Regions from separate parts of the Desulfitobacterium dehalogenans ATCC 51507 genome, predicted to be linked through region 1. Evidence: riboswitches for the same ligand, from Rfam matches in the RefSeq annotation. Region 1 holds a riboswitch; each other region holds the start of a gene.
The links. Region 1 has a riboswitch for cobalamin ahead of DESDE_RS10270 (energy-coupling factor ABC transporter permease). Riboswitches for the same ligand answer to the same signal wherever they lie in the genome.
Positions count from the first base shown of each region.

Region 2: another riboswitch for cobalamin. It lies ahead of DESDE_RS06970 (double-CXXCG motif protein); the one in region 1 lies ahead of DESDE_RS10270 (energy-coupling factor ABC transporter permease).
Region 3: another riboswitch for cobalamin. It lies ahead of cobT (nicotinate-nucleotide--dimethylbenzimidazole phosphoribosyltransferase); the one in region 1 lies ahead of DESDE_RS10270 (energy-coupling factor ABC transporter permease).

Region 1 covers NC_018017.1:2,104,450-2,113,119, reverse strand. Annotated here, with positions in the region: gene DESDE_RS10285 (ATP-binding cassette domain-containing protein) at 1-593, opposite strand, end outside; gene cbiQ (cobalt ECF transporter T component CbiQ) at 641-1,411, opposite strand; gene DESDE_RS10275 (energy-coupling factor ABC transporter substrate-binding protein) at 1,491-1,802, opposite strand; gene DESDE_RS10270 (energy-coupling factor ABC transporter permease) at 1,805-2,545, opposite strand; cobalamin riboswitch at 2,748-2,932, opposite strand; gene DESDE_RS10265 (CoA-binding protein) at 3,135-3,527, shown strand; tRNA gene DESDE_RS10260 (tRNA-Gly) at 3,608-3,681, opposite strand; tRNA gene DESDE_RS10255 (tRNA-Ile) at 3,687-3,763, opposite strand; tRNA gene DESDE_RS10250 (tRNA-Asn) at 3,765-3,839, opposite strand; tRNA gene DESDE_RS10245 (tRNA-Ser) at 3,853-3,943, opposite strand; tRNA gene DESDE_RS10240 (tRNA-Leu) at 3,958-4,042, opposite strand; tRNA gene DESDE_RS10235 (tRNA-Thr) at 4,051-4,126, opposite strand; tRNA gene DESDE_RS10230 (tRNA-Arg) at 4,151-4,227, opposite strand; tRNA gene DESDE_RS10225 (tRNA-Gly) at 4,235-4,309, opposite strand; tRNA gene DESDE_RS10220 (tRNA-Lys) at 4,329-4,404, opposite strand; tRNA gene DESDE_RS10215 (tRNA-Gln) at 4,411-4,485, opposite strand; tRNA gene DESDE_RS10210 (tRNA-Met) at 4,528-4,602, opposite strand; tRNA gene DESDE_RS10205 (tRNA-Tyr) at 4,611-4,694, opposite strand; tRNA gene DESDE_RS10200 (tRNA-Asp) at 4,725-4,800, opposite strand; tRNA gene DESDE_RS10195 (tRNA-Val) at 4,807-4,882, opposite strand; tRNA gene DESDE_RS10190 (tRNA-Glu) at 4,889-4,964, opposite strand; tRNA gene DESDE_RS10185 (tRNA-Gly) at 5,270-5,343, opposite strand; tRNA gene DESDE_RS10180 (tRNA-Ile) at 5,349-5,425, opposite strand; tRNA gene DESDE_RS10175 (tRNA-Asn) at 5,427-5,501, opposite strand; tRNA gene DESDE_RS10170 (tRNA-Ser) at 5,515-5,605, opposite strand; tRNA gene DESDE_RS10165 (tRNA-Leu) at 5,620-5,704, opposite strand; tRNA gene DESDE_RS10160 (tRNA-Thr) at 5,713-5,788, opposite strand; tRNA gene DESDE_RS10155 (tRNA-Arg) at 5,813-5,889, opposite strand; tRNA gene DESDE_RS10150 (tRNA-Gly) at 5,897-5,971, opposite strand; tRNA gene DESDE_RS10145 (tRNA-Lys) at 5,991-6,066, opposite strand; tRNA gene DESDE_RS10140 (tRNA-Gln) at 6,073-6,147, opposite strand; tRNA gene DESDE_RS10135 (tRNA-Met) at 6,190-6,264, opposite strand; tRNA gene DESDE_RS10130 (tRNA-Tyr) at 6,273-6,356, opposite strand; tRNA gene DESDE_RS10125 (tRNA-Asp) at 6,387-6,462, opposite strand; tRNA gene DESDE_RS10120 (tRNA-Val) at 6,469-6,544, opposite strand; tRNA gene DESDE_RS10115 (tRNA-Glu) at 6,551-6,626, opposite strand; gene DESDE_RS10110 (DMT family transporter) at 6,817-7,752, opposite strand; gene DESDE_RS10105 (secondary thiamine-phosphate synthase enzyme YjbQ) at 7,813-8,211, opposite strand; gene DESDE_RS10100 (nuclease-related domain-containing protein) at 8,162-8,670, opposite strand, start outside.
Region 2 covers NC_018017.1:1,432,212-1,443,417, forward strand. Annotated here, with positions in the region: gene DESDE_RS22720 (methyl-accepting chemotaxis protein) at 1-272, shown strand, start outside; gene nifV (homocitrate synthase) at 437-1,579, shown strand; gene DESDE_RS06950 (NADP-dependent isocitrate dehydrogenase) at 1,617-2,828, shown strand; gene larAH10 (NPN-dependent 2-hydroxyacid racemase, LarAH10 family) at 2,926-4,206, shown strand; gene DESDE_RS06960 (sodium:solute symporter family protein) at 4,301-5,728, shown strand; gene DESDE_RS06965 (DUF4491 family protein) at 5,865-6,149, shown strand; cobalamin riboswitch at 6,341-6,519, shown strand; gene DESDE_RS06970 (double-CXXCG motif protein) at 6,662-7,357, shown strand; molybdenum cofactor riboswitch at 7,518-7,650, shown strand; gene DESDE_RS06975 (nucleotide-binding protein) at 7,858-8,616, shown strand; gene DESDE_RS22450 (hypothetical protein) at 8,609-8,863, shown strand; gene DESDE_RS22455 (nitrogenase component 1) at 8,817-9,359, shown strand; gene DESDE_RS22460 (hypothetical protein) at 9,343-9,540, shown strand; gene DESDE_RS06985 (nitrogenase component 1) at 9,762-10,712, shown strand; gene DESDE_RS22465 (molybdopterin-binding domain-containing protein) at 10,749-11,206, shown strand, end outside.
Region 3 covers NC_018017.1:2,764,471-2,775,676, forward strand. Annotated here, with positions in the region: gene DESDE_RS13330 (Ger(x)C family spore germination protein) at 1-114, opposite strand, end outside; gene DESDE_RS13335 (spore germination protein) at 121-1,650, opposite strand; gene DESDE_RS13340 (GerAB/ArcD/ProY family transporter) at 1,640-2,746, opposite strand; gene DESDE_RS13345 (ATP-binding protein) at 2,923-4,314, opposite strand; cobalamin riboswitch at 4,469-4,646, shown strand; gene cobT (nicotinate-nucleotide--dimethylbenzimidazole phosphoribosyltransferase) at 4,747-5,886, shown strand; gene cobU (bifunctional adenosylcobinamide kinase/adenosylcobinamide-phosphate guanylyltransferase) at 5,905-6,519, shown strand; gene cobS (adenosylcobinamide-GDP ribazoletransferase) at 6,521-7,273, shown strand; gene DESDE_RS13365 (aminotransferase-like domain-containing protein) at 7,395-8,555, opposite strand; gene lepB (signal peptidase I) at 8,616-9,137, opposite strand; gene DESDE_RS13375 (diguanylate cyclase) at 9,251-10,690, opposite strand; gene DESDE_RS13380 (glycerate kinase) at 11,149-11,206, opposite strand, start outside.

The sequences.
Region 1 (8,670 bases):
GCAATAAGAATCGTTAAATCCATTCCTTTTTGAGTTTCTAAGAGAAGTTGCATAATCTCCGAGATTCCTTTAGGATCCAGCCCTGCTGTGGGTTCATCCAGTACCAGGACCTGGGGTTCCATGGCTAAGACTCCGGCAATAGCGGCACGCTTTTTCTGTCCAAAGCTGAGGGCGTGAGTGGGCTTATTGCGAAGATGAGAAATACCCGTTCTTTCTAAAGCATGCTCTACCCTTCTCTGTGCTTCGTCCTTAGGCAATTGAAGATTAAGCACTCCATAGGAAACATCCTGATAGACACTTGCCGAAAAAAGCTGGTTGTCCGGATCTTGAAACACCATTCCAACAGCTTGCCTAAGGTTCAAGAGTCCCTTGCGCGAGTAATCAACGGGCTGTCCATCAAAAAACACTTCTCCAGAAGAGGGCTTCAAAATTCCGTTTAAATGTTGAAACAGCGTGGATTTACCTGCTCCATTTCCTCCTAATAGTGCAGTAACCTGACCCTTGGGAATCGTTATAGTGATACCCTTAAGAGCATGGGTCCCGTCAGGATAGTGGTAGTGCAAATCCTTAAGCTGTATTATGTTGTCCTGCATTATACTCTCATTCATATTCTTTCCTCAAGTCTTTAAGATGGTCTATTTCATTTCAAAAATAATGCCAAGAAAATCAATACTCCGTTAATCAGCGCGGCCAGAAACACTAACTTTTTATTATTCTCATAGGTTTCTTCCAGGACCTTGATCTCTCCATCATATCCCCGGGCTTCTAAAGAGGTATATAACTCATTAGAACGTTTATAAGCACGAATAAACAAGACAGACACCATACTCCCCATAGAGCGATACCCGGTTCTAAGATTGATATAGCCCAGCCGAGAATTTTGAGCAATCAGCATGGTCGCAGCAGTCTCTAAAAGCACGAAGATAAAACGATAAATAAGTCCCATCATCTCCACCATAAGCTTGGGCAGTCTGAGCCTCCTCAATACGGACAACAAATCCACCATGGGAGTGCTTAGAGATAAAAAATAGAGGCAGGATACGGAGCCGAGTACCCGGAAAAAAAGATTAATACCTTCACGTATCCCGCTTTCTGAAATTCCTACCCAATACCCTGCTATGGAATAAGCCCATAAAAAGCTATGAACATCACGAGAAATATTAATGGCGATCGTAATAATACCGATAACTAAAAATGACATAGGAACGATCATCAATTTGAGCCATACGGAGAAGGGGGCGCCTCCGAAAAAAATAGTAGCTCCACTCATAAGTACAATCACAGCTATGGAGACAACCATTTGATCGGCCCATAGACATACCCCCAGAGTTAAGAAGGCAAAAATGAACTTTTGCATAGGGTCAATCGCTTTAAGCCGAGAGGCATAAGCATAGGTATCCGTATTCAGCATATTATTTGAAGCCTCCTCCCACCCTTTCGGTGAGCACTAAGTAGTTTTCTGGATTCCCGCTCCATATGGCTCAAGTCGTTCACACAGTCTTATTCCGTCCTTTATAATAACCTAAGCCGAACCCGATGACCCCTGCTCCTAAGCCTGCTTGAAGGGCAAAGAGCAGACTCTCAATTTCCCCACTGGCAGGCTCAAAGAAGGGGGAAAACCAAGGCTCATAATCCTCCTGAATAGTCATGATTTCTTCCTCCGCCAAGCCATCTGCCCCGCCAAATTCAGCGTCCTTGATAAGAATTAACGGAGCCACAGTTATGGCAACCACGAGCAGTAATAACAACAGATTAATCTTTAAAGTCGATCGCTTTGTTTGTTCTACACCTGAATTCGCCATCTTTACGCCTCCTTTGTCAACAGCTTAAGATCTTGCAGCTCACTTTTTCCGTAGCTGGCCAGTGCATTGAAGATGATTACAGTCAGTATCCCTTCACTAATAGCCAGCGGGATTTGCGTTACAGCAAAGATGCTCATAAATTTAGTAAGAGAAGCAGCAATTCCTCCGACTTCTGAAGGGAAGGCCAGGGCCAGTTGAATCGATGTGGTTACATAGGTGGATAAATCACCTAAGGAAGCAGCCAGAAACACACCTAACCATTGGGGGCCTTTGAATTTTTGTACAAGTTTATAAACACCATAAGCGACAAAAGGACCGACCACTGCCATGGAAAAAGTATTGGCTCCTAAGGTAGTCAATCCACCATGGGCCAGGAGCAATGCCTGAAACAAAAGAACAATAACTCCAATAACCGCCATAGCCGTCGGTCCAAAAAGGATCGCACCAAAACCTACCCCTGTTGGGTGCGAGCAGCTCCCGGTAACCGAGGGCAATTTAAGAGCAGACAGAACAAAAACAAAAGCTCCTGCCATGGCTAAAAGAATTTTCAGCCGTGGATTAAGGGAGATCGTTTTCTTGATCGAAAAGATACCTAACACGACAAAGGGTATGGTTAAAGCTCCCCAGGAAATCGCCCAACCCGGCTGTAAAAAACCCTCCATAATATGCATAGCCGATGCTTTATAGGGAATTAAAAACATCATTAGGACTAAACCAACAAAGAGCTGTATTCGTTTGGACATACTCCCCACTCCTTCACTTTTGATAGGACAAATTCTTTGTGAAATAACCTCAATGCAGGTGCCATGTACACCTTAAGCCTATATACATCTGATACTTATCTGATATGCAAAAAACCCTTCTTTGCAGAAGGGTTTGCTATCCTGTATCAGATAAGAATATCTTGAACACTGATATCCACCTCCCCAACATCCCGTAGGTTCCTTGAATTTAGAGAGTAAGCAGGTTTCCTGGCTCAAGTTCATCATTAACCCACGTCTTCCCAGATAATAATCCAGTGACATCATTGTGAGTCAACTCCCTCTTACAGTGGCGGGCACCGCGTCAGCTTAACTGACTTCCCTTATGACTTTTCTTACGAAAAATCAACTCAACTCTCTATATTTAATTTCAAGAACATTATAGCAACTTTTCTAAGTAAATTGTATATTAATTATGGAGAAAACTAATATTAATTAGTTCATCTCTCTGATTTTTTCGATTTATCATCTAATGGAAGACCAGATTTCGCTGATCAAACGATTTAAAAAGAGCTAAATGGTGATATTAATTCTTATCGATAATATAAAAGAAAGTTAAGGAGAGAAAAAAATGCGAAAGTACATTGAAGAGTTCTTAGAACAGAAGACCTGGGCAGTTGTTGGAGTCTCTAAGGATCCGGCTAAATTTGGCACTAAAGTATACCATAGGCTCAAACAATCCGGTTATACAGTCTATCCTATTAATCCAAAACTCTCAGAGATAGACGGCGAACCTTGCTTCCCCTCATTAAATGCCTTACCCGTTCTTCCTGATGTGGTCAGCCTCATCGTTCCTCCCCATATATCGGAACAAATTGTCGACCAATGTGCCCAGTTAGGTATCAAAAGAATCTGGATGCAGCCTGGCGCCGAGAGTGATGAAGCTTTATCAAAGGGGCGCGAAAACCATATCAAGTTAATCACCCATGAATGCGTCCTGGTTGAAACACGCCCCGGAAGATAGGCCTACCGCTTTCGCTCAATAGGCTCAAGCCTATAACAACAAAAAACCGTACTGACATCAGTACGGTTAAATCTTGCCTATGGAGCGGGTGATGAGAATCGAACTCACGTAACTAGCTTGGAAGGCTAGCGCTCTACCATTGAGCTACACCCGCAGGTGTGGTAGCAGGGGAGAGATTTGAACTCTCGAATGAGCGGGTATGAACCACTTGCCTTAGACCACTTGGCTACCCTGCCATGGCTCCCCGAGCAGGACTCGAACCTGCAACCTACCGGTTAACAGCCGGTTGCTCCACCATTGAGCTATCGAGGAATAGTGTTATGACTGGCGGAGAAGGAGGGATTCGAACCCTCGCAGCAGTTACCCACTCTAACGGTTTAGCAAACCGTCCTCTTCAGCCACTTGAGTACTTCTCCGAAAGACTACTTTTTGGTGCGGAAGATGGGACTTGAACCCATACGGTGTTACCCACACGCCCCTCAAACGTGCGCGTCTGCCAGTTCCGCCACTCCCGCATTGTTTGTGGAGCCGTTAACCGGATTTGAACCGGTGACCTCATCCTTACCAAGGATGCGCTCTACCAACTGAGCTATAACGGCATTGAGGATTATCTAAAATTGAAATGGTGCGCTCGAAGGGATTCGAACCCCTGGCCTTCTGATTCGTAGTCAGACGCTCTATCCAGCTGAGCTACGAGCGCATGTCTTTGGAGCGGGTGACGAGATTCGAACTCGCGACTTTCACCTTGGCAAGGTGACACTCTACCACTGAGTTACACCCGCATGTCGTTGAATGATAAAATGGTGAGCCATCCGCGACTCGAACGCGGGACACCCTGATTAAAAGTCAGGTGCTCTACCGACTGAGCTAATGGCTCATAAAATGGCAGGGATGGCAGGATTCGAACCTACGAATGCCAGAGTCAAAGTCTGGTGCCTTACCGCTTGGCGACATCCCTATCCTATCTATTTTTAAATCAACTGCTGTTGACTTAAAACCTTGGTTGCGGAGGCCGGATTTGAACCGACGACCTTCGGGTTATGAGCCCGACGAGCTACCGCTGCTCCACTCCGCGATGTTTAGTGGTGGGTAGAGATGGATTCGAACCACCGTACCTTTCGGAACAGATTTACAGTCTGCCGCCTTTAACCACTCGGCCATCTACCCACATTGTGTTTCCCGCTTATAAAATTAAAATGGCGACCCCGATCGGACTTGAACCGACGATCTCCTGCGTGACAGGCAGGCATGTTAACCACTACACCACGGGGCCGGATTTTGGTGGGCGATGACAGGATCGAACTGCCGACATCCTGCTTGTAAGGCAGGCGCTCTCCCAGCTGAGCTAATCGCCCGAATTTTGGTGACCCATACGGGATTCGAACCCGTGTTACCGCCGTGAAAGGGCGGTGTCTTAGGCCGCTTGACCAATGGGCCGTTTTAGCGGAACATTTGTTAGTATATCCGAATCGAGCATAAATGTCAACACGTTTATTTAAAAAAGTAGTTTAATCTTATATCACCCATATATACTGCTTTTATACGCCATTCTATACACTCTTAACTGACTATTTTGGTCTGCTTATTATCTAAAATTCACCTACAATTATTTAATTTATTTTAACAGCACCTTAAGTTTTTAATTAAGTAGCATTTTCTACCGAGGAAATGCTTGCTTTTCAGCATGAAAGTCTGATCGTGAAAAAAACCGTACTGACATCAGTACGGTTAAATCTTGCCTATGGAGCGGGTGATGAGAATCGAACTCACGTAACTAGCTTGGAAGGCTAGCGCTCTACCATTGAGCTACACCCGCAGGTGTGGTAGCAGGGGAGAGATTTGAACTCTCGAATGAGCGGGTATGAACCACTTGCCTTAGACCACTTGGCTACCCTGCCATGGCTCCCCGAGCAGGACTCGAACCTGCAACCTACCGGTTAACAGCCGGTTGCTCCACCATTGAGCTATCGAGGAATAGTGTTATGACTGGCGGAGAAGGAGGGATTCGAACCCTCGCAGCAGTTACCCACTCTAACGGTTTAGCAAACCGTCCTCTTCAGCCACTTGAGTACTTCTCCGAAAGACTACTTTTTGGTGCGGAAGATGGGACTTGAACCCATACGGTGTTACCCACACGCCCCTCAAACGTGCGCGTCTGCCAGTTCCGCCACTCCCGCATTGTTTGTGGAGCCGTTAACCGGATTTGAACCGGTGACCTCATCCTTACCAAGGATGCGCTCTACCAACTGAGCTATAACGGCATTGAGGATTATCTAAAATTGAAATGGTGCGCTCGAAGGGATTCGAACCCCTGGCCTTCTGATTCGTAGTCAGACGCTCTATCCAGCTGAGCTACGAGCGCATGTCTTTGGAGCGGGTGACGAGATTCGAACTCGCGACTTTCACCTTGGCAAGGTGACACTCTACCACTGAGTTACACCCGCATGTCGTTGAATGATAAAATGGTGAGCCATCCGCGACTCGAACGCGGGACACCCTGATTAAAAGTCAGGTGCTCTACCGACTGAGCTAATGGCTCATAAAATGGCAGGGATGGCAGGATTCGAACCTACGAATGCCAGAGTCAAAGTCTGGTGCCTTACCGCTTGGCGACATCCCTATCCTATCTATTTTTAAATCAACTGCTGTTGACTTAAAACCTTGGTTGCGGAGGCCGGATTTGAACCGACGACCTTCGGGTTATGAGCCCGACGAGCTACCGCTGCTCCACTCCGCGATGTTTAGTGGTGGGTAGAGATGGATTCGAACCACCGTACCTTTCGGAACAGATTTACAGTCTGCCGCCTTTAACCACTCGGCCATCTACCCACATTGTGTTTCCCGCTTATAAAATTAAAATGGCGACCCCGATCGGACTTGAACCGACGATCTCCTGCGTGACAGGCAGGCATGTTAACCACTACACCACGGGGCCGGATTTTGGTGGGCGATGACAGGATCGAACTGCCGACATCCTGCTTGTAAGGCAGGCGCTCTCCCAGCTGAGCTAATCGCCCGAATTTTGGTGACCCATACGGGATTCGAACCCGTGTTACCGCCGTGAAAGGGCGGTGTCTTAGGCCGCTTGACCAATGGGCCGCTAGCGCAATAACTATAATACATGGACTAGCTTTACTTGTCAAATACTTTTTTCTATTAAGTAGAATTAACATATTTTAGGGAAAACATTCGGTTAATTCGAAACAATATCTGGCTATATATTCCTGTTTTTAGTTAATTGTACCGCTCTTTAACAGAAAAAATACAAGTCCATTAATCCAATCTATTCTCAGCTTCCCTTCCTTGTCAAAAGAATCACTGTGGTAATAATTAAGGCAAACCCTATAATATCGAGCCAGACAAAAGCCGTGTTCAACCAAAAAGCGGAGAACAAAGCAGCTGACACAGGTTCTACACTGGCGATCATACTAGCCTTTACAGGCCCAATATCACTGACCCCCTGTAAATACAAAGTAAAAGACACAACCGTCCCGATCACGATAATAGCCAACATCCCCCAGAACACCTGCCAATCCAGGGAAACGGGAATCTGCCAAGGTCGAATAAATATAAGCAGGATTGTCCCACCGATTAACATTCCACAGCCTGTAACGACGATGCTCCCCCATCTGCCAATAATCCTCCCCGGAATGATCGTATAAAGCATCAATCCTAAAGCGGACATCAGTCCCCAGAAAAGCCCTTGGGTAGATATGACAAGGTTGCTGAGATTCCCATGGGTAGCCAATAAAAAGGTACCGGTTACAGCTAAAACAATAGCAATGCCTTCTGTCTTCGTCGGTAAGCGCCTATCTATTCCGCAAACGAAAATCATAATTAATAACGGCCCTAAATACTGCAGCACAGTCGCTGTTCCCGCATTGGTATACGATATGGCCAATAAATAGGTGTATTGACAAGAGATAAGCCCAAATAAGCTAAAGGCGATAAGTGTCCAGCGATCCTTTGTATTGCTGAACAAACCTATCATTTGCTTTCTATGTTTAAATAAAACCAAAGAAAATAAAATCAGCCCCGCTATAAACATCCGTACCACTGTAACCCAATGAGGGTCGATCCCCTTCACGGAAAAAAGGTATTGTCCGCAGGCACCGGAAAATCCCCAACTGATCCCGCCAATAAGGGTAAATATCGTCCCTCTGACGGCTTTTGTCCTGATATTTTGAGTCTTTTCTTCGTGCTTTTCAACTATAAGTTCACTCATGTTTCCCTTTCAAGTACTTACTTCCAAAATGGGTACTTGCCTTTGCCCTACAATTATTTTTTAAGCCAATATCTTTACAAAACACTCTCTGGAGCGAGGTCCATCGAATTCACAAAAATAAACCCCTTGCCAACGGCCTAAAAGCAATCTTCCCTCTTTGATTATGACAGTCTGAGAGCTTCCCATCAGGCTGGCTTTCAAATGGGCTGCCGAATTCCCTTCCCCGTGCTTATCCTGGGCTATATCCCAAGGGCAGATCTCATCCAGGCGCCTCAGCATATCCCGGGAAACATCGGGATCCGCATTCTCATTAATCGTGATTCCCGCCGTAGTATGAGGACAATAGATAATCGCTGCGCCATCCTTAATCTGGGAGTTCTGCAAAAATCCTTCTATTAAAAAAGTAATATCAATCCATTGATTCCTTTTTTGGGTCTCCAGTCTTAACGTATGTATCATGTCTTTCTCTCCCCTTACCATTTCCGATCTCCTCATATTCTTCACGTTGAGTGTATTCCCGTCTTACTACCCTGGTCATTTCCCTTTGGTGTTTTTCGCAATAGATTTTCCAAGCAAATTTCTCAGGACGATTCAGACAATATCGGGCCATTCGTTCGTTTACAGCCTTTTGGCAAATACTGCAACGAATATCCCCATACTTCGGTCTATGCTGCATTCTTTCTCTACGCTGGCGTGCAGCATACTCATTGCGAATCCCCAGCTCCGTCACATTGATTTTTTCAATCCTCTCTATAATCTGCAGAATTTCCTCATCACAGAGTACGACAGGCTGATTCTGGGTCAGTTTAATGATTGAGGCCAGAAGATCAATATCATAAAAGACCACACTTGAAAAAACCTTCAGGTTACAACGCCGGTTAAAGGTCACATAAGAAAAGACCGGGATTGTTTCATCAA
Region 2 (11,206 bases), 670 kb from region 1:
TCGAGTCCGCGAGGGCCGGAGAGTATGGACGCGGGTTTGGTGTAGTCGCACAGGAAATCCGCAAATTAGCTGATGAGAGTAAACATTCAACAGAGCAGGTCAGGGTCATCATTGAGGCGATTTCATCTGCAGTAAAGAATATGATCCTATCCGCCGAGGAGTCTGGAGCGATCTCCCAGCAGCAAGCGGCTGCGATTCAGGAAAATACAGCAACGATCGATGAGCTGCGCAATGTAGGGTTAAAATTAAAGGACTTCGCAGCAAAGTTATAAGCAATCGGGCTTCCTTTCTGGAGTATAATCTGAAAGGAAGTTTTGTTTTAGTTATTCGACAAAGTATACAGTATTTGTTGGGGTAAATAGTTCACAAATTTCTAGATTGTGTTAGTATTAAGGTCGATGAATATTTGCTAAAAATGCAAGGAGCTGAAATAGTCGTGGAAGAAAGAACATTAACCATCGTGGACACGACATTGCGGGATGGAGAACAGACTGCAGGAGTAGTATTTTCTAATCAGGAAAAACTGATGATTGCCCGGATGCTGAATGATCTCGGTGTCCATCAGATTGAAGCTGGGGTTCCGGTCATGGGTGGAGATGAGCAAAAGGCCATCCGTGATATTGTTAAGATGAACTTGAAGGCCAGTATTATGGGATGGAACCGGGCTGTGATAGCGGACATTGAAAAATCTATGGATTGTGGATGCGATGCTGTTGCTATATCGATTTCTACTTCGGACATTCATATCGAACATAAGCTGATGACCACGCGGGAAGATGTGCTGGCAAGAATGGTTAAGGCCACCGAATTTGCCAAGAAAAATGGGCTTTATATATCAGTGAATGCTGAGGATGCCTCCCGTTCCGATATGGATTTTCTCCTGGAATTTGCCCGTCTGGCCAAAGAGGCGGGGGCAGACCGGCTCCGCTATTGTGATACGGTGGGGATTCTTGAGCCTTTCACGACGTTTGAACGAATTACAAAGATAAAAGAAACCATCGATATTGATATAGAGATGCATACTCACAATGACTTTGGTATGGCAACCGCCAACGCTCTAGCCGGGGTAAAAGCGGGGGCCAGCCATATTGGGGTAACTGTCAACGGTTTGGGAGAGCGGGCCGGCAATGCAGCCCTAGAGGAAGTTGTCATGGCGCTGAAGTATTTGGCAGGAGTCGATCTGAAGTTTGCCACAGGGCGTTTTGTAGAGGTCTCAGAATTTGTGGCGAGAGCATCAGGACGTTCTGTTCCTGCTTGGAAGGCCATCGTGGGCAGTAACATGTTTGCTCATGAGTCAGGGATCCACGCGGATGGAGCGTTGAAGAACCCCCTCACCTACGAAGTGTTTAAACCGGAGGAAGTAGGCTTAGAGCGTCAGATTGTTATTGGTAAACACTCGGGAACTGCCGCCATCAAAGCTAAGTTCCGGAATGAATACGGTAAAGAGATTACGGATGAAGAAGCCGATGAGCTTCTTGCCCGGGTAAGAGCTTTTGCTGTGGATATGAAGCGCTCCCTCTTTGATAAGGAGCTTATGTATATTTACGAAGATTTGCTTAGGGAAAAAGGAGATCATTAACCTAACCCATAAGTAATTTTAATATAAGGAGGAAGCCATGACTAAAATTCAAATGAATGTCCCCTTGGTGGAGATGGACGGAGATGAAATGACCCGGATTATCTGGGACTATATCAAGGAAATCCTGCTTCATCCCTACATTGAATTGAAGACTGAGTATTATGATCTGGGACTGCAGAAACGGGACGAAACCGATGACCAGATCACCATTGATGCAGCTTTGGCCACCAAGAAATATGGGGTAGCGGTTAAATGTGCTACGATTACACCCAATGCACAGCGGGTGGAAGAATACAATCTAAAGCAAATGTGGAAGAGTCCCAACGGAACCATCCGGGCCCTTCTCGATGGAACGGTCTTTCGTGCTCCCGTTCTTGTGGAAGGCATCAAGCCCTTAGTCACCACTTGGAAGAAACCCATTACCATCGCTCGTCATGCCTATGGAGATATCTATAGAAATGTGGAGTATCGGGTAGGTGGTCCAGGCAAGGCTGAGCTTGTTTTCTCAGGTGAACATGGGGAAGAATCGCGTCAGACCATCTATGACTTTGAAGGTAAGGGAATCCTGATGGGAATGCATAACCTTGATCATTCCATTGAGAGTTTTGCCCGGGCTTGTTTTAATTACGCACTGGATGTCAATCAGGATCTTTGGTTTTCTACCAAAGACACCATCTCCAAGCAATACGATCATACCTTTAAGGATATCTTCCAGGAAATCTATGACAAGGAATATAAGGAACGCTTTGACGAGGCTCAATTGGAATATTTCTACACCCTCATTGACGATGCCGTCGCCCGAGTCATCCGCTCAGAAGGCGGGTACATCTGGGCTTGTAAGAATTATGATGGGGATGTGATGTCGGACATGGTGGCCACGGCCTTTGGAAGTCTGGCCATGATGACCTCCGTCCTGGTTTCCCCGGAGGGATATTTCGAATATGAAGCGGCCCATGGTACCGTCACTCGTCACTATTACAAGCATCTCCAAGGGGAAGAGACATCAACGAATCCCATCGCCACTATTTTTGCCTGGACGGGCGCCCTTAAAAAGCGTGGAGAGTTGGATGATTTGAAGGATTTGGTTGATTTTGCCAGACAATTAGAGGAAGCCTCCTTAAAGACCATAGAAGCTGGAATTATGACCAAAGATCTGGCACTGATCTCTGAGTTGCCCAATATAAAAACTGTAAACACAAAAAGTTTCCTCGAAGAGATTAAGAAAACTCTTGATACTATCCGCTCATAGGAAAAGAGGGAAGGTTCCCATATCTCACCGAGATATGGGGCCTTTCCCTTATCGCGGCTTATTTGAATCAGTATATGGTGCATAGGGAGGGAAACTTATGAAAAAGGAATATCGGTTTAAATACGGTGAAGGGTATCAGGAGTTTCTACTCAATCCGCAGAATGTCATCCAGGAGCTCCAGGCCAAAGATATTCAGCCTTTAGAGGATGTGGTGAAGGAAATCGAGAGGGTTCTCGATACTCCCATCGCCTCTCCGTCTTTCAATACCTTGTTTAAGGCAGGGGATCAGGTTACGATTGTCGTCAGTGATATCACACGTCTGGTAAAGCTTCATGAATATCTGCCCACGGTTGTGAATCGATTGAATACCTTAGGCATTCCGGATAAGGATATCCTTATCCTAACGGCTACCGGAACTCACCGGGGACAAACTCCTGAGGAGAAAAAGAAGATTGTCGGAGAGGAGGTGTATTCACGAATTGAGGTGGTGGATCATGACTGCGACCATTCCGAAATGGTACATGTGGGAACAACTCCTCGGGGCACGGAAGTGGTTGTCAACCGCTTCGTTGTGGACCGGAAGGTGATTCTCACCGGAGGAATTGTTCATCACCTGATGGCCGGCTTCGGCGGTGGGCGCAAGTCCATTCTTCCAGGGGTAGCAAGCCGGAAGACCATTGCTCAAAACCATTTGCATTCCTTGGATCCCAATGCAGAGCAGTCCAATCCATTGATCGGGGTAGGAGCACTTATCGATAACCCTTTGCATGAAGATATGGTCGATGCGACACGCTTTGTCAATCCTGAATTCCTCATTAATACCATTATCCATACGGATGGCCGGATTGCTAAATTTGTGGCCGGACACTGGCTAAAAGCTTGGGAAGAAGGCTGTACATGGGCTGATGAGAATTATGGAGTACCGATTGAGAAGAAGGCTGATCTCGTCATTGCCAGCTGTGGGGGTTTCCCTAAAGATATTTCTCTCTATCAGAGTACCAAAACCTTATTTAATGCGGCTCTTGCCGTCAAGCCCGGCGGTACGATTCTTATTCTGGCTGAGTGCCGGGAAGGGGCCGGCGCAGATGAGTTTTTCGGATGGAATGAGCCCCTTAAGGAAAAAGTCCTTGATCCAGAGCTGCGCAAGAACTTTACCATTCCTGGATATATCTTCTATGCCGCAGTGGAATCAGCCCGTAAGGCAAAAGTCATTCTCTACTCGGAGATTGAGCCGAAGTTGGTCAAACCCATGGGAGTAATCGGGGTCAATTCATTTCAAGAGGCCATACAATTGGCTCAAATTGATCAGGAAAAACAAGATGTAATTTTAATGCCCTATGGGGGGGCAACCATACCTTTGTACCAAAAGGGTAACTAATTGTAGTATAAAAAGTGAAGTACAGAAGTTCAGTAGGACTTTGAAGAAAATTAAATCTTAACTTTCAAATTAACTTTAGTAGGATGGTGGCGAGATGTTCAATATACCTTTGCTGATTGTAATTCTTTATATTATTGCGTTATTTGGAATTAGTGTTTATGCCTCTAAACGCGCCAAGGGAACGGAAGGATTCCTCCTTGCCGGTCGTCAGATGACGACTCCTCTCATTGCCGTATTGATTACAGGTTTAGCCATCGGCGGGGCTTCGACCATTGGTGTGGCGGAACAGGCCTATAATGTGGGACTTGCTGCCGGCTGGTATAATGTGGCCTGGGGTGCAGGGGCGATCTGTATGGGAATGTTGGCTGCCGCCAAATACCGTAGTATGAATATCACTACAGTTCCCGAGATGTTTGAGAAGTTCTATGATGTTAAAGGCCGGGTGATCTGTGTACTCAGTCAAATTACCATTCAACTGGTCATAACATCCCTGCAATACCTTGCCGGCGGAGCGATCCTGGCCTCCTTGCTCCCTTCCGTGTTTACGCTGCAGTCGGGAATCATTATAAGTGCCATTGTTTTTATTGGAATTACCTTCGTCGGAGGAATGTGGTCCGCCGGTATTTCGAATATCTTAAATGTAGTTTTGATCTATCTGGGAATTGCTGTGGCGACCATTTCCACTCTCATGAACCAAGGTGGGATTGCACAGATCGCTGTGAAGCTTCCCCAAGAGGTCCCGTATTTTCATTGGGTGGATGGTCTGGGCTGGATTGTCATTGCCGGCTGGTTTGCCGTGATGATCACGCAAACCATGTCCATTCAAGGTACAGTACAGATTTCCTTAAGTGCCAAGGATGCGAAGACAGCACGGAATGGATTTGTCATTGGGGGGCTTTTGATGCTGCCCATAGGTTTTCTCGCCGCCTTGATGGGAATTGCTGCCAAGGGAATGTATCCGGATATGAGTGCAACCCTGGCGCTGCCCCAAATGATTATGTCGCAGCCTCCGATACTTGCCGGAATCACCCTTGCCGCTCTTTGGGCTGCGGATGTATCTACAGCAGGAAGTTTATTATTAGGTTCCGCCACCTTATTTTCCCAGGATATCTATAAACGCTTTTTACGTCCGGATAGCGATGAGAAGCATTTAATGTGGGTGACAAAGTTTTCGGTGATCGCTTTAGGTGTACTGACCTTTACTTTAGCTTTGACGATCAGTGGGATTCTGAAGACGATTATGATCGGACTTAGCCTGACCACAGCTTTTACCGTTGTATTCCTGTTTACTGTTTTTGCGCCGGGGCTTGCCCGGAGGAGTTCAGCTTTTTATACGAATCTCGTGGGGATTGCGGCAATTATTTTATGGCAATTTATCCCGGTCATAAGGGTGTTCCCTCATGTGATTTATCTGGAGTGGATTGTCTGTTTAATTACGTTTTTATTGGTGCCTATTTTTGATCGACAGCCCATTCAAACAGGAAATAAAGAGGCTTCTGTATTAGGACAAATTGCAAAGTAGAGCTGGATCGTTGTATGTGTATAAAGCCGGGGCTATGCCTCGGTTTTATTATTAGGAGATCCAGAGTGACAGGCTAGTGACAAAAGGGAGTTATGGGATTAAAATAAACTTCTAGGGTACATAGGAGGGGATTTAGATGAGTTTTCAGGGTGTGATCATAGGAATCATGGTTTTTATCATAATCGGTGTCTTTCATCCCATCGTTATCAAGGGAGAGTACTATTTCGGAAAAAGGATCTGGCCCTTATTCTTGGTCGCAGGGGTGGTACTGATCGGCGCTTCTCTATTCATCACGAATAATATGCTTTCCGCAATCGTCAGTGTGACAGGCTTCTCCTGTCTCTGGAGTATCCATGAAATTCTTGAGCAGGAAAAACGGGTGAAAAAAGGCTGGTTTCCAAGCAATCCGAACAGAAAGTGAAGGAAAAGAGGTCAAATTATGCATCGATGCATAATTTGGGCTGCTGGATTTTCCTATTTATAGGGGATGCTTTTATTGTGGGCAAAATATTTTTAAATCGATAGAACTTCTGTGAAATGTCAAAATATTCTGTTGACTTACGGGGGTACTTGTTATAATCTGGTTATAAGGGAAAGTTAAGGAAAACAGCTAAATACGATGCGGAATAGGGTTGCTTAATGGCATTAATAGTGAACTCCGGTGCGAAGCCGGGACAGCCCCGCTACTGTATGAAGGACGAGTCCCTTAGAGGATCCACTGGTCGAAGCCGGGAAGGCAAGGGATGAGGATGAGTTCAAGTCAGGATACCTGCCCTATTCCAGAAGCACAAGTTTTCGGGGAGGGAACAAGTGTGGCGAATTTAAGGGTAGTATGATATTACATCTTTGCCTTTTTACATGATGTTTGCCGGAGCCGAATTCATCGGCTCTTTTTTATTATTTAAGAAGCTTAACTTATAGGGAGCACCAGAAATGGTTGATGTCCATAAAGTATATATTGAAGGTGATGAGATGCGATATTATTGTTTAGAAATTGATGAAGGAAACAAGAAAAAATACGCCTATGGGTTAAGTGTAACCGAATGGCCAAGAAAATGGATTCTTTGCTCCAAATGCCAGAGAGAATGGAAAAAAAGCGTAATGCATGACTTTGGAACAGATACCCCTATTGTTTTGTCTAATGATAATTATCCTGATTTTCTCTGGTTTTATATTAATCATATTTCAGAGAAAGCTAAAGACGTTCTGGAAAGAGAAAAGATTACGGGCTATAGACTAGAGAAAGCCCCTGTGTTATCCTTCAATGATTTAACTGATATGCAACTTAAGGAGCTCCGGCGCCATGGTACCCGGGTCAATAAAATACCCACAGTCCCGCCTGCCTATTACAAACTTCATGTTGATGTGTGCGCCGAACTTTATAGAAAATCAAACATTATTCTGCTCGATAGTTGCTCGGAATGCGGCTATGAAACATACCTTGCCGAGAGCAAGGAGCGGATTGAATCGAGAGATAGCCTTTTTTTGAGGGGGGAGTCTCTCAATGGAATAGATCTGTTCAGGGCCAAGGGCTACGGTGTTAATATCTATTGCTCTGAAAGATTTGTTGAAGCCTATCAAAGACACGAGCTGACAGGATTGATGTTTACTGAGATTGTAGTGCTTTGAGGCTGCTGCATAACTGGGCGGAAGATAACCTAACATAACTAGATATAATGTAAAATAAAATCAAGATGTTTATTTTTCTGTTGATTTATGTTATTTATGTTTGTGGGAAGAAACATCGGGAATTAAAATTTCGGATTGTCCGATTATTAGCATAAAGACAAAACTGAATAGTTTCCGAGCTCATTCGTCTAAAAGAATCTCTCATGACGGAAGAGCCTGAGCAAACCGCTCACGGGGTCAGTTAGGAAACCAGCTGGCCTTCACTTATGAAAAGGAAGCAGAAAGGACAAATTTGACAGAGTCGGCTCTGGCTTTTGTTGTTTTCGCTATCGGGCGGTTTGCTTTTAGAAAGGCAAGCCGCTTTTTTCTTTATAGGAGAAAACTATGGCGAACAGATCAGGCAGCGTAGTCGCCAACTGATTTGACTGCTGTCAAATTTGAACCAAAATAACGGCAGGAATGTGCGGGAGAAATTCCACCGGATAAGGAGTGCATAAAAAATGATCAGAGCAGCTATTTACGGCAAAGGAGGGATTGGCAAATCCACTACCACATCCAATTTGGCGGTAGCCTTGAGTGAGATGGGTTATAAAGTGATGCAGATCGGCTGCGATCCCAAGGCGGATTCCACAAGAATGTTGACCGGAGGGAGGCCCATTCAAACCGTATTGGAGCTGGTGCGCAGCAAACGGGATGACCTGCAGGTGGGGGACTTTGTGCAAGAGGGATATAACGGAGTTCTTTGTGTGGAAGCCGGCGGTCCCATGCCGGGTATCGGCTGTGCCGGACGGGGAATTATCACCGCCTTTGATACCTTGGCAGAAATGAAGGCATATGAAGTCTACCAACCGGATATTGTGCTTTACGATGTGCTGGGGGATGTGGTCTGCGGCGGGTTCGCCATGCCTTTGCGGGGAGAATATACGGATGTGGTTTTTATAATTACCTCGGGAGAGATGATGTCCATGTACGCAGCGTCCAATATCGCCGCAGCTTTGGCCAATTTCCGCAACCGGGATTATGCCCGTTACGGGGGGCTGATTCTGAACCGGCGCAATGTGGACAAGGAGATGGAGCTGGTGCAGCAGCTATCGGCGGAAACCCAGGGTGAGCTCATTTCCGTTATCCCCCGGGCGGCTGAGATACAGAGAGGGGAAGAGCAGGGCAAGACAGTCATGGAGTTATTTCCCGAAACGGAGATCGCTCAAAGTTACCGCACTTTGGCCCGGCATTTCATTGAGGTATGCGGTCATGAGTAAGGGGGTGCAAAATAATCTTCTCAATTATATTCCCAACCGGAGCAGACCTAAGACTATTCTGCGCATTCCGGAGAGCCATAGTCTCCATATATGCCCCACGGCCTGCGGCCGCCGCAACGCTATACGTGCCCTGCAAAACGGGGAAAAAGAGTTTCTCTCCTTTTTATATATCGGGGAAGAGGATGCGGTTTCCGGACAATATGTTGAGAATATCGGCTGCGGTGGAAGAGCTTCTGGAGGTGCTTGAGCCGGCGCCTAAGGCCTTTGTGCTTTACTTTAATTGTATCGATGATTTCCTGGGTACCGATGAAAAAGCACTTTTGCGAGAGCTCAAAAGCCGTTTTCTCGGACATCATTTCACAGTCTGCCATATCAATCCCGTGGCGGCCGATGAAAAAATATCCCAGGGCATGCGCAAGCATAATCAGATGTATGAGCTGCTGGAATACACCGAGGAAAAGGACGAAGGTATTAATCTAATCGGCAATTATGTTTCTCTTGATCAGGAGAGCGAGCTCTTTGACCTTTTGGCGGACTGGGGGATTAAGAGAGTACGGGAGCTTTTTGCTTGTCGGACGTTTGAGGAATATCAAAAGATGGCGGCCAGTCGGCTGAACCTGGTACTAGTGCCCATGGGCTTGGTTGCTGCTCAAAGCATGGCGGAAAAGCTGGACATTCCTTATTATTTCAATCCCCCTTCCTATTTATGGTTTGGACCAGGAGTACATGGCTATCGGTTATGATGGAGCCTTTTTGCTGAAGGCCAGGTATTTTGTGGATGTGTTTAATGATGAGTCCTTTTATGGGTTTCACGGTATTCGCAAGCTGATGAAGCTTATGGGAGAAGCTGTCGCCAGGGCAGCGGATTGGGGAGACCTGAAGGTGAACAGAGATGAGGGGAGCGAGCGTCCATGGAACGGTTAGCCATCTATCTCCCGCCTTTTTCCAGTGATTATTCCGGAGCCTGTTCCACGCTCTTGAACTGAACTGTTTGATCATCATTGATGACGCCTCATGCTGTACCCGCAATTATGTCACCTAAGATGAACCCCGCTGGACGGAAAGCACGCGCAGTACCTTTGGCTCGAATCTGAGAACCATTGAAGCTGTGCTCGGGGATGAAGAACGGCTGATCAGCCAGACCATTGAAGCGGCGCAGAAGCTCAAGCCGGAATTCATTGCCGGGCAGCCCCGTGCCGGCGATCATCGGCAGGGATATGAACGGGATCGCCCGGGAAATTGAGGCGCGCAGTGGTTTTGCGGCACTAGGCTTTGCTACCACGGGATTTTCCTATTACAACAAGGGAATTTCTGCCGCCCATTTAAAACTGCTCAAACGATTCGCCGTTTCCGGAATCTCAACAGCTTCCAAACATGTAAATATTCTGGGCCTGACTCCGCTGGATTTCTCGGCCAACGATAACGGTAGGGATCTGATTCGTCTTCTGGAAGATAACGGCTTCCGGATTAACGGCAGTTTTTGGATGCAGACGGAGCTGGATCAGGTTCGGCGTGCCGCTTCTGCGGAGGTCAATCTGGTGGTATCCCAGTCTGGTTGGGCGGCTGCCCGGTATCTCTACACAAACTATGGTATTCCCTATGTAGCTGCAGCTCCTTTGGGGATGAAGCACAGCCGGGTTGTATTGGAGGCTTTACGTCAGACGGCGGCGGATAAGCAAAATCGTGTTATCAAGGGCGCCGTGGCAGAAGCCGGCGGAGATTTGCCGGTGGCCGATAAAGCGGGAGCCTTGTTGATCATCGGAGATCAGATCGTGGCCAATTCCCTTCGGGCCGCTCTCCGGCAAGCCGGTTGTGGGCAGAGCATTACCGTAGCCAGTTTTTTTGGCCTGGAGCCGGAATTGGCATTGCCTGGGGATCTCCTCCTGAAAAGCGAGAAACAGCTGATTAAGCTTCTCAGAAGCGGCATTTATACCAGGATGATCGCCGATCCCTTGATTCTCGGCCTTCCTGCCGCAGCCGGGCTTAAGGGTTATAGCCTTCCCCATCCGGCGATATCCAGCCTCCTTCATTGGCAGGATATGCCCCTTTTCATCGGCGAGGAATTTGAAAAGACCATATTAAGTTGGAGCGATTAAATGAAAAATAAAGCTAAGCGAAAAGGAGATACAGATATGAGTGAAAAAAAGCATTTACCTGTCACCCGAGCAGAGGCTTTGGAGCTGTATTCGGTGCCTGGAATCGCGGTCCGCTCCAATGATTTTAGCAACGGCCTGCCGGATACTTCAGGCTGGGTGAAAGGTGTTGACTATGTTCAGGCGGATACCGGGGATGATTTTCCTGATGAGTACGATACGGTCATCCCGGTGGAGGAGATTTACTATGACAGCGAGGGCCGACTGGCATTGGCTAAGGGTCTTACCTTTAAAAAAGGGGATTGTGTAGGAGCGGCAGGGACAGCGATTCGTCAGGGGGACCCGATTGTGGAAGCTCATGTCAGGCTGACCCCTTTGCATCTGACTATGCTGGCTCTGGGCGGAATTTATCACCTGGAAGTTATCAGAAAGCCTCAAGTCATTTATATACCCACCGGGAGTGAGCTGATCCATGCAGGAATCAAACCGGAGCGCGG
Region 3 (11,206 bases), 660 kb from region 1:
GGCACTGACGACCCCGATCTCATTCAGTTCTTGATGGCTCCAGCACCCCGGCAATAAAAGTAAAAGGAATAGGGCTATGAGGATTACCCATCTCTTCATATATCGAATGATCATCTTTGTTTAACTTCCTTTTACTTTTTTTAAGCTATTTTTCATAGCCTTTTTACTTTGACGCCGGTAAGGACTGAGTAAGGACGGGCGGGATAGCATGGACCAAAGAGGGGAGCGGATCATGCCATCTTTCAAATCACCGATATTGGTTGGGACAATAGGAGAAAGATAAGGAATGCCAAAAGAACGTACGGACAGCAAATGAATAACAATGGCTAACAGGGCCATCAGCCAGCCAAACATTCCCAAAAAAGATGTGGCCACGAGAAAATATAACCGCAGCAGGGACACTGGTCCAGTCATAGGCGGAACAAGAAACCCTGAAATAACTGTGAGGGCAACCAGAATCACCATAACTTGGCTGAATAAGCCCGCCTGTACCGCTGCCTCCCCGACGACCAAGGCTCCTACGATACTTACTGCCTGACCCACCGTATGGGGCATACGTATGCCTGCCTCCCGAAGAATCTCGTAGACCATACCCATACCCAAAGCTTCGATGATCACCGGAAATGGTATTCCTTCGCGACCGGCACTCATACTTATTAATAGGCTGGTAGGAACCATCTCCTGATGATAGGTCTGGATAGCTACATAGAAAGCAGGAAGTGTGGTGGAGAAGTAAAAAGCCAGGTAGCGGATGAGCCGAACCAGGGAAGCATAATAGGGCCGGGAATAATAATCTTCAGGATTTTGAAAGGCCTCCACAAAAAGGTAGGGCACCGTGATGACAAAAGGGGTTCCATCCACCAGGATTCCTACCCTGCCTTCTAGCAGTTTTGCTGTCAATTTATCGGGTTTTTCTGTAGTTCCCACAGTAGGAAAAATTGATTGAGGAGCATCTTCAATCAGTTGTTCAATATAACCGCTCTCCAGAATTCCGTCAATATCAATGGATTGAAGGCGCCTCTTCACTTCATCCACAATCTTTGGGTTAGCTATACCTTCGATGTAGGCCACATAGATGGTGGTATTGGTTCTTTGTCCAAGGCTCATGGCTTCCAAACGTAAATGCTGGTCCTTTATTTTACGTCGGAGTAAAGAAGCATTCACCTCAATTCTTTCCACAAATCCTTCCCGGGGCCCCCGGATGGTGGACTCAGTTTCCGATTGCTGAACATTACGGGTCTCAGCACCGAAGGTCTCAAGAAGCAAAACCTCCCCCGCTCCCTCTAAAAAAAGAGCCGTTCGACTGGATAATATCCCCCGCACCACTTCATCAAGGGTCTTCACAGTATTAATTAAGCTATTACTTAGGACATCTCTGTGTAAAATCTTGAGAGAGAGGATTGGCTCAGAACCCTCTGCTTGCTCCGAATTCTTCTCAGCGCTTCGAAAATCTAGGAGAGGCCTGATCACAAAAGCACTCATGTATTGCCGATCCACTAATCCATCAAGATACACCAAAAAACCTTTGCTCGTTTTGTCAAACCACAATTCACGAAATGAAAGATCCGCAGAGTTTTTGAAGATATCTTCTAAACGACTTCGATTCTCTTCAAGGTTGGGGGATATGTCTGATGAATTCTTATCGCTCATTTGAGGACCTCTTTTTAAATACCTTAAATTTTTGTTTTAAGCTATAAATTATATAAAGGAGAGAGACTCCACATATTTCGACGGTTAAACCATAGACTCCAAAGATATTTTTAAAAAACACAGTTTTATCAATACTGGTAGGATTAATAAAGATAGCAAAGACAAATATAACCACCGCAATGCCGATCCCCAAAAACATACGGGATTTGCTTGAAAAAATATGCTTTAAACCTTCCACAGCGGCATAGTGAAACAAAGCTAAAGTTAAAAAGGCTCCCGCTGTCCACGATACTATTTGAAAAGCTTCCGTCCTTTGGATGAAGTTTCCTACATCGACTTTGCGTGCAAGATTGTAGATAGAATACAATTGCCTGGAACTGACTTCTACGCCAATAACCATAATGACAAAGAACATGGACGTGGTGATCGCCAGAATACCCAGTCCGACTCCCATGAGCTTTACCTTATACATGGCTTTAGGATTATTATGATAAGCCATTAAAACACCCATAATAATGCAGATTCCGAACCAAGCAGAAGGAAGCATGGACCCCCTTAGAATCTCACCTATTCCGTGCCGGAAAACCGGTCTCAAATTATCAAACTCCAGATTCCCTATATTAAACAGCGTCACAAAAAGAAAGGAGCCAAGGACAAAAGGGGCAATAATCTCAGAGAGCCTCATAATCACCTCAATCCCGGAACAGCAGGCATATGTACTCACCAGTAAAAGCAAAAAAGCAAAGACGTATTTCGGAGTTTCCGGCATCACCACCGAACCAAAGAAGTCGATAAGAGCTTGGGTAAGAGTGATGGCTACACTAATAAAGTAAATGCTAAAAATTCCAACGCTTATCTTTCCTAAGGTTTTGCCGAGGATTTTCTCACTGTACTGGAAAATCGTCTGATTGATATAATTCCTCCCCATTTTATATAAGAAAAAACCCAGCATTGCTTCTATAACCATAGCCACTAGGATGGCCTGCCAAAAATCCTGCCTCAACTCTCTTATTAGTAGATTGGGCATGCCTAAAGATAGTGAGACAATAATGAAATATGTACAAAAGGATTGGCGGCTTGAGATTTTTACATTCATGGATTTCACACTTTCACCATTATAGATAGCTTAGTATTAGGATGAACACTCAGCCTGATACTATGCATCTTCCGAAGGGATTAATCTCTTTCCTTTGCCGTGTCGGGGGCAGACCCCTATGCAGCTTTGCGCACACCGCACCATAAAAAAACCGGCCTGTGAGCCGGTTGAAAAAACTATGGATGAGTCGCCATCCCTTGCTTGGCCAGTAAAAAATTCACAAACTGACGAGCGGTTCTCCCGGAACGGGCGTTATGATTCATAACCCAGCGCAGAGCCTGCTGCCGCAGATCCTCTCTTGGAATTGCCAGCCCTTCCTGAGCCGCTAATTTCTCGACAATCTTCAGATATCCTTCCTGGTCCGGTGTGGGGAAGGTGACCGTAATGCCGAAGCGGTCGGATAAAGACAGCTTTTCCTCCATATTATCCCGTCGGTGGACTTCATCAACTTGGCGTTCGCCAAAGGTTTCTCTTATCAAATGACGCCGATTGGAGGTGGCATAAATCAGCACATTTTGAGGCTTTCCTTCCAAGCCCCCCTCCAATAAGGTCTTCAAATTCTTATAATCGCCTTCCGTATCTTCAAAGGAAAGGTCATCAATAAACAAGATGAACTTTAGAGGCTGCTTAGCCAGGAGCCGAATAATCTTAGGGTAGTCCTGTAGATCTGTTTTCGATAATTCAACGAGACGTAGTCCTTGATCACAATATTCCTGCAATAGAGCCTTAACCAAGGAAGATTTACCCGTCCCACGGTTGCCGTAAAGAATCACATTATTGGCCGGAAGATCTTTCAGGAAAAATTCAGTGTTTTGAAGGATGATTCCCTGCTCCCGTTCTTGATTAATCAATTTGTTTATGCGCATGGGATCGGGGCGTACCCCTTCAAGCCTTTCTGTCTCGCCCCTCCATTTGAGAGCTATACACTGACCAAACAATCCTGTACCCATAGTTTGATAATAAGAAAGGAGAGCCTCCACCATTTCTTCTGCCGTCCCTTGAAGCAGACTTTGCTTCAGCCTTCTTTGCCAAGACCAGAGATAACCCTCAGCATAACTTTCTTCTTGCCCATAGGTTTCCGTAGGATAAGCATCCCCCATCTTCATCTCCTGAAGACTTATCCATATGGGCCAGGTTTTAGGGTGCAAAGGAGCTTCTTGCCAGAGAGCCAGGTTTTCCATCTCCTGCTCTTCGCACCGCGCATTAACCGCATCCTTGATCTCTTCAGCCGTCAGTTCAGCGATCTCTCGTAAATACAGCAGCTCCCGCCCTGCCAGTTGGCGAAGCCCGGTCGATACCCTATTCTTCCCCCCCTGGGCTGCTTGCCTGGTGAGCTCATTGTCATCCTGGAGAATACGTTCCCAAAGATAATCCGGCCAATGAACCTGGGTAGCTAAGGAGCAGAAATGATGGTAGTCTTTATAGATTTCCATAAGATCAAATTCTTTGCTCCCAATTTTCTGAAGCAGACTCTGGCAAGAAGCCGCCACTGGGTCTCCTATTAAGCCACGGAACACAACCATTCCATCAAAAAGAAGGGATAATCGAGTTATTTTTGTCCTATTCACGCAATGCACATCCTTATGTGTTCTAGTACAACTCCTAGACACTATCATAAATCCTTCAATTCCTTAAGTAAAGGGTTGATCTTACCGGAATCTCTCTTTTAATACAAGCCAACTACTTGACAAACTCTCCTTCTTTGGTATTCTATAATTAATTAAAAATTAAACCATTCTTTGGTGCCCCCACGGGGGGGAGAATAGGGAAACCGGTGTGATTCCGGTGCGGACCCACCACTGTGTAGGATGAGCTTAAACCATAACCACCGGCAACGCCGGGAAGGGGTAAAAAGCGTTTGAATCCAAGCCAGGAGACCTGCCAGGAATGTATAAAGCCTTTCCATGGGTGAATTTGGAAAGCAGCGGCGATGAAGGCAAAGTCCCGACCACTTATTAAGTGGCGGGACTTTATTTTTTTTACAAAGGAGAGGAATAAAGATGAGTAAAACCGAATTAGAACAGGACAAGCTATGGGATGATTTCTTTAAACAGGAGAACCTGGGTGCTGCTTCCCTTGAGGAATGTGAAGCCGCATTGAACCATCTTATCCAGGGAATACGCGGTCTTGACGAACAGGCTATGGAAGCGGTACAAGCACGCTTGGATTCCCTGACCAAACCTCAGGGCAGTTTAGGGGTCCTGGAGACAATTGCCAAGCAATTGGGGGGGATTCAAGGGCAACCTTGGCCGGAAGTAGAAAAAAAGGCCATCCTCGTCATGGCCGGAGATCATGGTGTGGTGGCCGAAGGTGTCAGTGCCTTCCCTCAAGAAGTAACCCCGCAGATGTTCTATAACTTTTTAAGTGGCGGTGCAGGGATCAATGTCCTGGCTCGCCATGCCAACGCTGATGTGATCTGCACCGATGTGGGAATGGCTTTTCCTCTGGACCCGCCTGAGCTCATGGTTCACCGCATCATGAACGGAACTCATAACATGGCTCTGGGACCCGCCATGAGCCGCAAAGAAGCTCTCCTCTCCCTGCTGACCGGAGCTAAAATCGCCCGCCAGGCTATTGATTCCGGAGTAAATGTCCTGGCTACTGGGGAAGTAGGGATTGGCAATACGACTCCCAGTGCAGCCATTATTTCTCTCATTACGGGCTTGCCCCCCCAAGAGGTTACCGGACGGGGAACAGGTCTGGATGATGCGGGACTCATCCGCAAACAAGAGGTTATCGCCCGTTCTATCGAAATCAATCAGCCGGATCCCCAGGATGGGATGGATGTTCTCAGCAAAATAGGCGGTTTAGAGATCGGTGCCCTAGCTGGAGCAATTCTTCAAGCAGCCTTTTCCCGTGTCCCCATCCTTTTAGATGGAGTAATCTCCACGGCAGCCGCACTCATTGCTACACGTCTCTGCCCCACGGCCCGCTTCTTCCTGATTCCTTCTCATTCTTCCGTGGAAATTGGCCATATTACCGCCTTGAAAGAACTGGATCTGAAACCCATCATGCACCTGGATTTCAGACTGGGAGAAGGAACAGGGGCCGCTATCGGCTTCCATCTCCTGGATGCCTCCATCCGCATTCTCAATGAGATGGCTACTTTTGAATCCGCAGGGGTCAGCAGTAAAAACTAAGCATCATTGGAGGTAACTATGTCGGATTTTGTTCTCATAACCGGCGGGGCCCGCAGCGGTAAAAGCCGCTTTGCCGAGCTCCTGGCAGCCCATCCCGGTCTGCCCGTAATCTACATTGCCACAGCACAAGTCTACGATGAGGAAATGGCTTTGCGTGTCAAAAAACATCAAGACCAGCGTCCTTCCCATTGGGACTTAGTGGAAGAGCCCCTTGCCCTCTCATCGGTGTTGGAACGACATGCCCAGGACAAGGCGGTACTCTTGGTGGACTGTGTGACCCTGTGGCTGACCAATCTTCTTCTTGCCAACTATCCGGCAGAGGATGATTTGCCTGAGCAGGAGTATACCCGAGCCCTCCATAGGATAGAGCAGGAGATTCTGGAACAGGTCCGCACCATCGCTCATATAGCCCAGGATATTACCCCTCAGGTGATTATGGTCACCAATGAGGTGGGAGACGGTATCGTTCCCGATAATCCTCTTTCCAGAGTGTATCGGGATCTGGCCGGCAGGGCCAACCAGATCCTCGGTCAAGGTGCCCAACAGGTCTATTCGGTCGTTGCCGGTTATCCGACGGAGATCAAAGCCACCGGCCAGGCTTTATTGGATTCCTTGCGGCGCGAGGATTCCTAGCATGCGCAAATTATGGATCGCCCTGACCTTTCTCACACGAATACCTCTTCCACAGCCGGAAAATGTGACCACGGAGGAGTTCACTCAAAGCCAGCATTATTATCCCTTAGTGGGCTTAATTCTGGGGGGAACACTCTGGCTGGCCCTCATCCTGCTCCTTCCCCACTACCCACCTCTGGTTACGGCCGCTTTACTCCTTACCCTGGAACTCATTCTCACCGGGGGAATCCATCTTGATGGATTTATGGACAGCATGGATGGATTGCTTTCAGCACGGACACCTGAACGCATGCTGGAGATTATGAAGGACAGCCATGTGGGAGCCTTCGGCGCCGTAAGTGCCATGGTTTACCTGCTGCTCAAATTCACTCTCCTGGCCGGACTCCTTGCCCTCCCCTCACCTTTTGTTCCTTACCTCATTCTTTTCATGCCCATCCTATCCCGCTGGATTTTTCAGATTGGGGTTCATTTCTTCCCTTACGCCCGGGCCCAGGGCTTCGGTCAGGGATTTCATGAAGCCTCCCTTAAAACCCGGTGGTTATTCTTAGGTGAAGGCTTGCTGCTCCTTTTCCTCACCTATTGGGTTCTGCACTGGCCGGGGATTTCCGGCTTTATTCTAGCCACCCTATTCATCCTCTTTTTCACTCGCAAGGTGTCCCGTCTTCTGGGAGGGTTAACCGGGGATCTTTATGGCGCCAGCATTGAACTCTCCGAACTGCTCTTTCTTTTGGGGGCATTCCCTCTGATTTCTTAGAACTTGTCCGAAATTCGTAATCCGTTCCGAATTAACAAAAGAGGCCGTTGCTCAACGAACTGTGAAGTTCACTGGGCAACGGTCTCTTAGTTTTAGTACAGGTAGTAAAGCTTTTTCAAGCCTATTTATTCAGCCCCCTGGCTAAACGCTTCATTCCTTCTTCAATAATCTCCGGTGTCGAGCAGGAGTAATTGAGGCGCATTTCATTGGACACCCGGCCATCGGCGTAGAAGAGAGCTCCGGGAACATAAAGAACATTTTGGCGAATCATATCTTCCACATAGTCAAAGCTATTGTTCACGCCAATCAGCTTGGCCCAAAGGAATAAACCACCTGAGGGGACGATCATCTCTACTCTATCTCCCAGATAAGTATGGATGGACTCCACCATAGCCTGACGGCGATCATTATAAACTTTCCGCAATTTGAGGATATGATCCGGCAAAAGATCCTTTTTCAGATATTCATAGATCGCTCTCTGAGTTAAGTTATTACTATGAAGATCCACGCCTTCTTTGGTTTGTTCCAGATGCATAATAATATCTTCATCGGCAAGAACATAACCTATCCGCAACCCCGGTGCCAAAACCTTGGAAAAGGTCCCAAGATAGATGACATTTTCCCCCAATTCCGCCAGATGAGGGATTGCCTCTCCTTCATAACGCAATTCTCCGTAAGGATTATCCTCGATAAGAAGCAGATCATATTTTTGGGACACTTTGAGAAGCTCTTTTCTTCTCTCCAGCCCCATAACTCTTCCCGAGGGATTTTGATAATTCGGTATTAAGTAAAGAAATTTGGGCGTGGTGAAAGCTAAAGCTTTCTCCAGTTCACTGGGAATGATTCCTTCCTCATCACAGGGGATCATCTGAAAATTAGCCCGAAATCCCTCGAAAGCTTGAATAGCACCCAAATAAGTAGGCGTCTCCAAGAAAACCGTATCTCCCGGATCCAAAAAAGTTTGGGCTAATAGGCTCAATCCCTGCTGACTTCCGGTGGTGATAATCACCTCGCTGGTCTGGGCAGGTCTTTGGTTGCGTTTGTGCTGAGAGGCAACCCATGATCTCAACTCCGGATATCCTGCGGTCTGAGCATACTGTAAGGCGGAATTGCCCTGTTCCTCAAAAACCTTTTGGAAGGCTGCCTGTAAATCCTGAGTAGGAAAAAGGTCAAGGGCAGGTAACCCTCCGGCAAAAGATATCATCTCGGGGTTTTGGGCTGCTCTGAGCATTTCCCCGATAAATCCTTCTCCTACATTTTTCATCCACTTGGCGTACTTCATTAGCTTCTCCTTTCCATCCTCAAATCTATAGTAATAATACCCAAAGATATTATTCCTTCATTACTCAAGAAAACCCCAGCGTTCCATAGGCCAATAACGCACTAAAACTTTTCCTCCGATATTTTTCTCGGGAACGAAGCCCCAGACATGGCTATCCTTACTGTTGTTGCGATTATCCCCGAAAACAAGGTAGGATTGCTCCGGAATTTGGATAGGCCCATAGTCATATTCAGGAGCCTCTTTCAAATAAGGTTCTTCCAGGGGTTCTCCATTAATCCATACTTTACCCTCCCGGACTTCCAAGGTCTCCCCGGGTAAACCGATGACACGTTTAACCAAATCATCGTGCTCTCCCGAGCCTTCTGGTGCAGTAAACATAATGATATCTCCACGCTGGAGGGGTTTACTTTTGTAAAATACCTTATCGAAGATTAAGCGATCTTGAAGTTGGATAGTGGGGAGCATGGAACCGGTAGGGACAATGCGGGTGTCGATGATATAGGTTCTAATTCCAAAGGATAAAACCCAGGCGACTACGATCAAAATCCCCCATTCAAAAATTGTGCGTAAATATTTTTTCATTCAAGTCACACCCTCTGCAATAGTTGTCCACTGTGTGGATATACGAAGCTTGCTTACTTGTTTCAGAATACCACGAAATCCCTACTAAATAAAAGACCCCTCCGCTTGGAGGGTCAGTCCGCTATGATATTCCCTTTCCCTAAATTTTTACCTCTATAAAGCCTTTGATCAGCTAAACGATACAGATCATCATAGCTACGGCCTTCCGTCGGAAACTCGGCAACTCCGATACTGACTCCTAAATTATATATTTCAAGACACATGCTTTTTCTCATCCGTTCAATAACTGCCAGAGATTCGTCATTCATGGAAACCTCTGTCAGCACCACGGTAAATTCATCGCCACCCGTTCGGGCGACAATATCCTGCTCCCGTACTGCGGCTCGTAAGTTTTGAGCGATTTCTTTCAGGGCCCGGTCCCCCATAGGGTGCCCCATTGTATCATTGAGTTGTTTGAACAGATCCAAATCGAGAACCAATAATAAGAAATGTGAATTTCTCCTTAGGGTACTGGCTATTTCTTCACGAACACGCTGCTCGAAACCCTGACGATTAAGGATTCCTGTCAAGCGGTCCGTATTGGCCAAACGAGCAAGCTCCTCACGCTGGCGAATCGTCTCTAAAGCAACCCCAACTACGCGAATAAAGGCCGCCAGTATCTCTTGTTTTTGGTCGTTGAGGTGCTTACCTGCATTCATAAGCCAAAGCTCACCAACTACCCCGCTATGGGTCTGGAGAGGATGTATCCACACACGCTCCCATTTAAAGGGATTATCTTCAATATCAAGAAAGTGAACCTTGGCATTTCTAAGACAACATTCCTCCTTAGAGATATATTGCCTGACCCAAGTTCGCCAATCCCATTCCATCTCTTGTTTCAGCCGCCCAAAAGGTGAACGCATTTCCCAGGTCCCTTCGGCACTCTCCAACAGAAAAAATCCTCCGGGCAAAAACAGAATTTCCATGGCCATTTCTCCAGCTTCCGATAAAAGCTGCTCTTCTGAGTCAGCACGGACGAGAATTTCTGTTCCCCGCAATAGCAAGGTAAGGGCTTGTTCCCTATCTAAAGAGTCAATTCTCAGCATTCTTTCAAAAATAAAAGAAGATATAATCGAAATAACTTGTTTTACAAAAACCGCTAATCGTTCATCTTTGGACTGAGCCCGCTTACCCTTAAGGATAAAGGCTCCTAAGGTTTTGTCAAAATGGCTTAAGGGCAAAACCCATTCCTCGTCCATTTCCACGACTTCGGTAAAGGTTTCCCGGAAATCCTGGGGAAATTCGCTTAACATCACCGTTTCTCTGTACTTGTCATCACGAGAGCTGATAGAATAAAGTTTGTATTTTCCTTGCTCAAAAAGGTAGATTGCAGCTAAATCACAGTTAAATAGCTCCAGACTTCGCTGAGTAAAGAGATCTAATGCCGTCAAGAGATTTTCCTCACGATTCATCTCTTGAATGGTAGTCAGTAAAATCTCTGCATACGAAGGGCTATTATCGGGAAATTCCCTCTTTTCAATTCTCTGTAATTGCACTGACTCCTCACCCTTCATTTAAGAGCAATTTGAATGATAGGCTTATACAGTAAATATTTTACCACATTCTATTAATAAATTGGTTTTGATTTTGATAATTCTTTTAACAAATTAATTTTAAATTAGTTAACGATTTAAGTTGAAGGACTTTGGTTTCTATTAACTCGGTATAACTACAATTAATATATGCCGGTTTTCTGAAAATCGAACTATTTCTAAGTCACAAAAAAAAGTGATACCAGCAGAGGATGAAAAAGTCGCTAGGGCTGAGTAGCTTATCCTACATCCGCACCGCTCAGGCGCTCCAGGGCTGGCGGCCTGGTTCCCACAGCAGCTCCACCAAACCTTTGGGTAATACCTGATGTGAACCTGTGGCTTCGCTATCGCTGCGGAAACATCGTCCGCCTGGCCACCCCTCCGCGCAAATCGCTCTCTTCTGTAGGATAAGCTACGCTTACAGGTCTTTTTTAGGTAGATTACCCCGGATAAGCCAGCTTCAAGATACGGAATCCCCGCTCCGCAGCGTCAACGGTT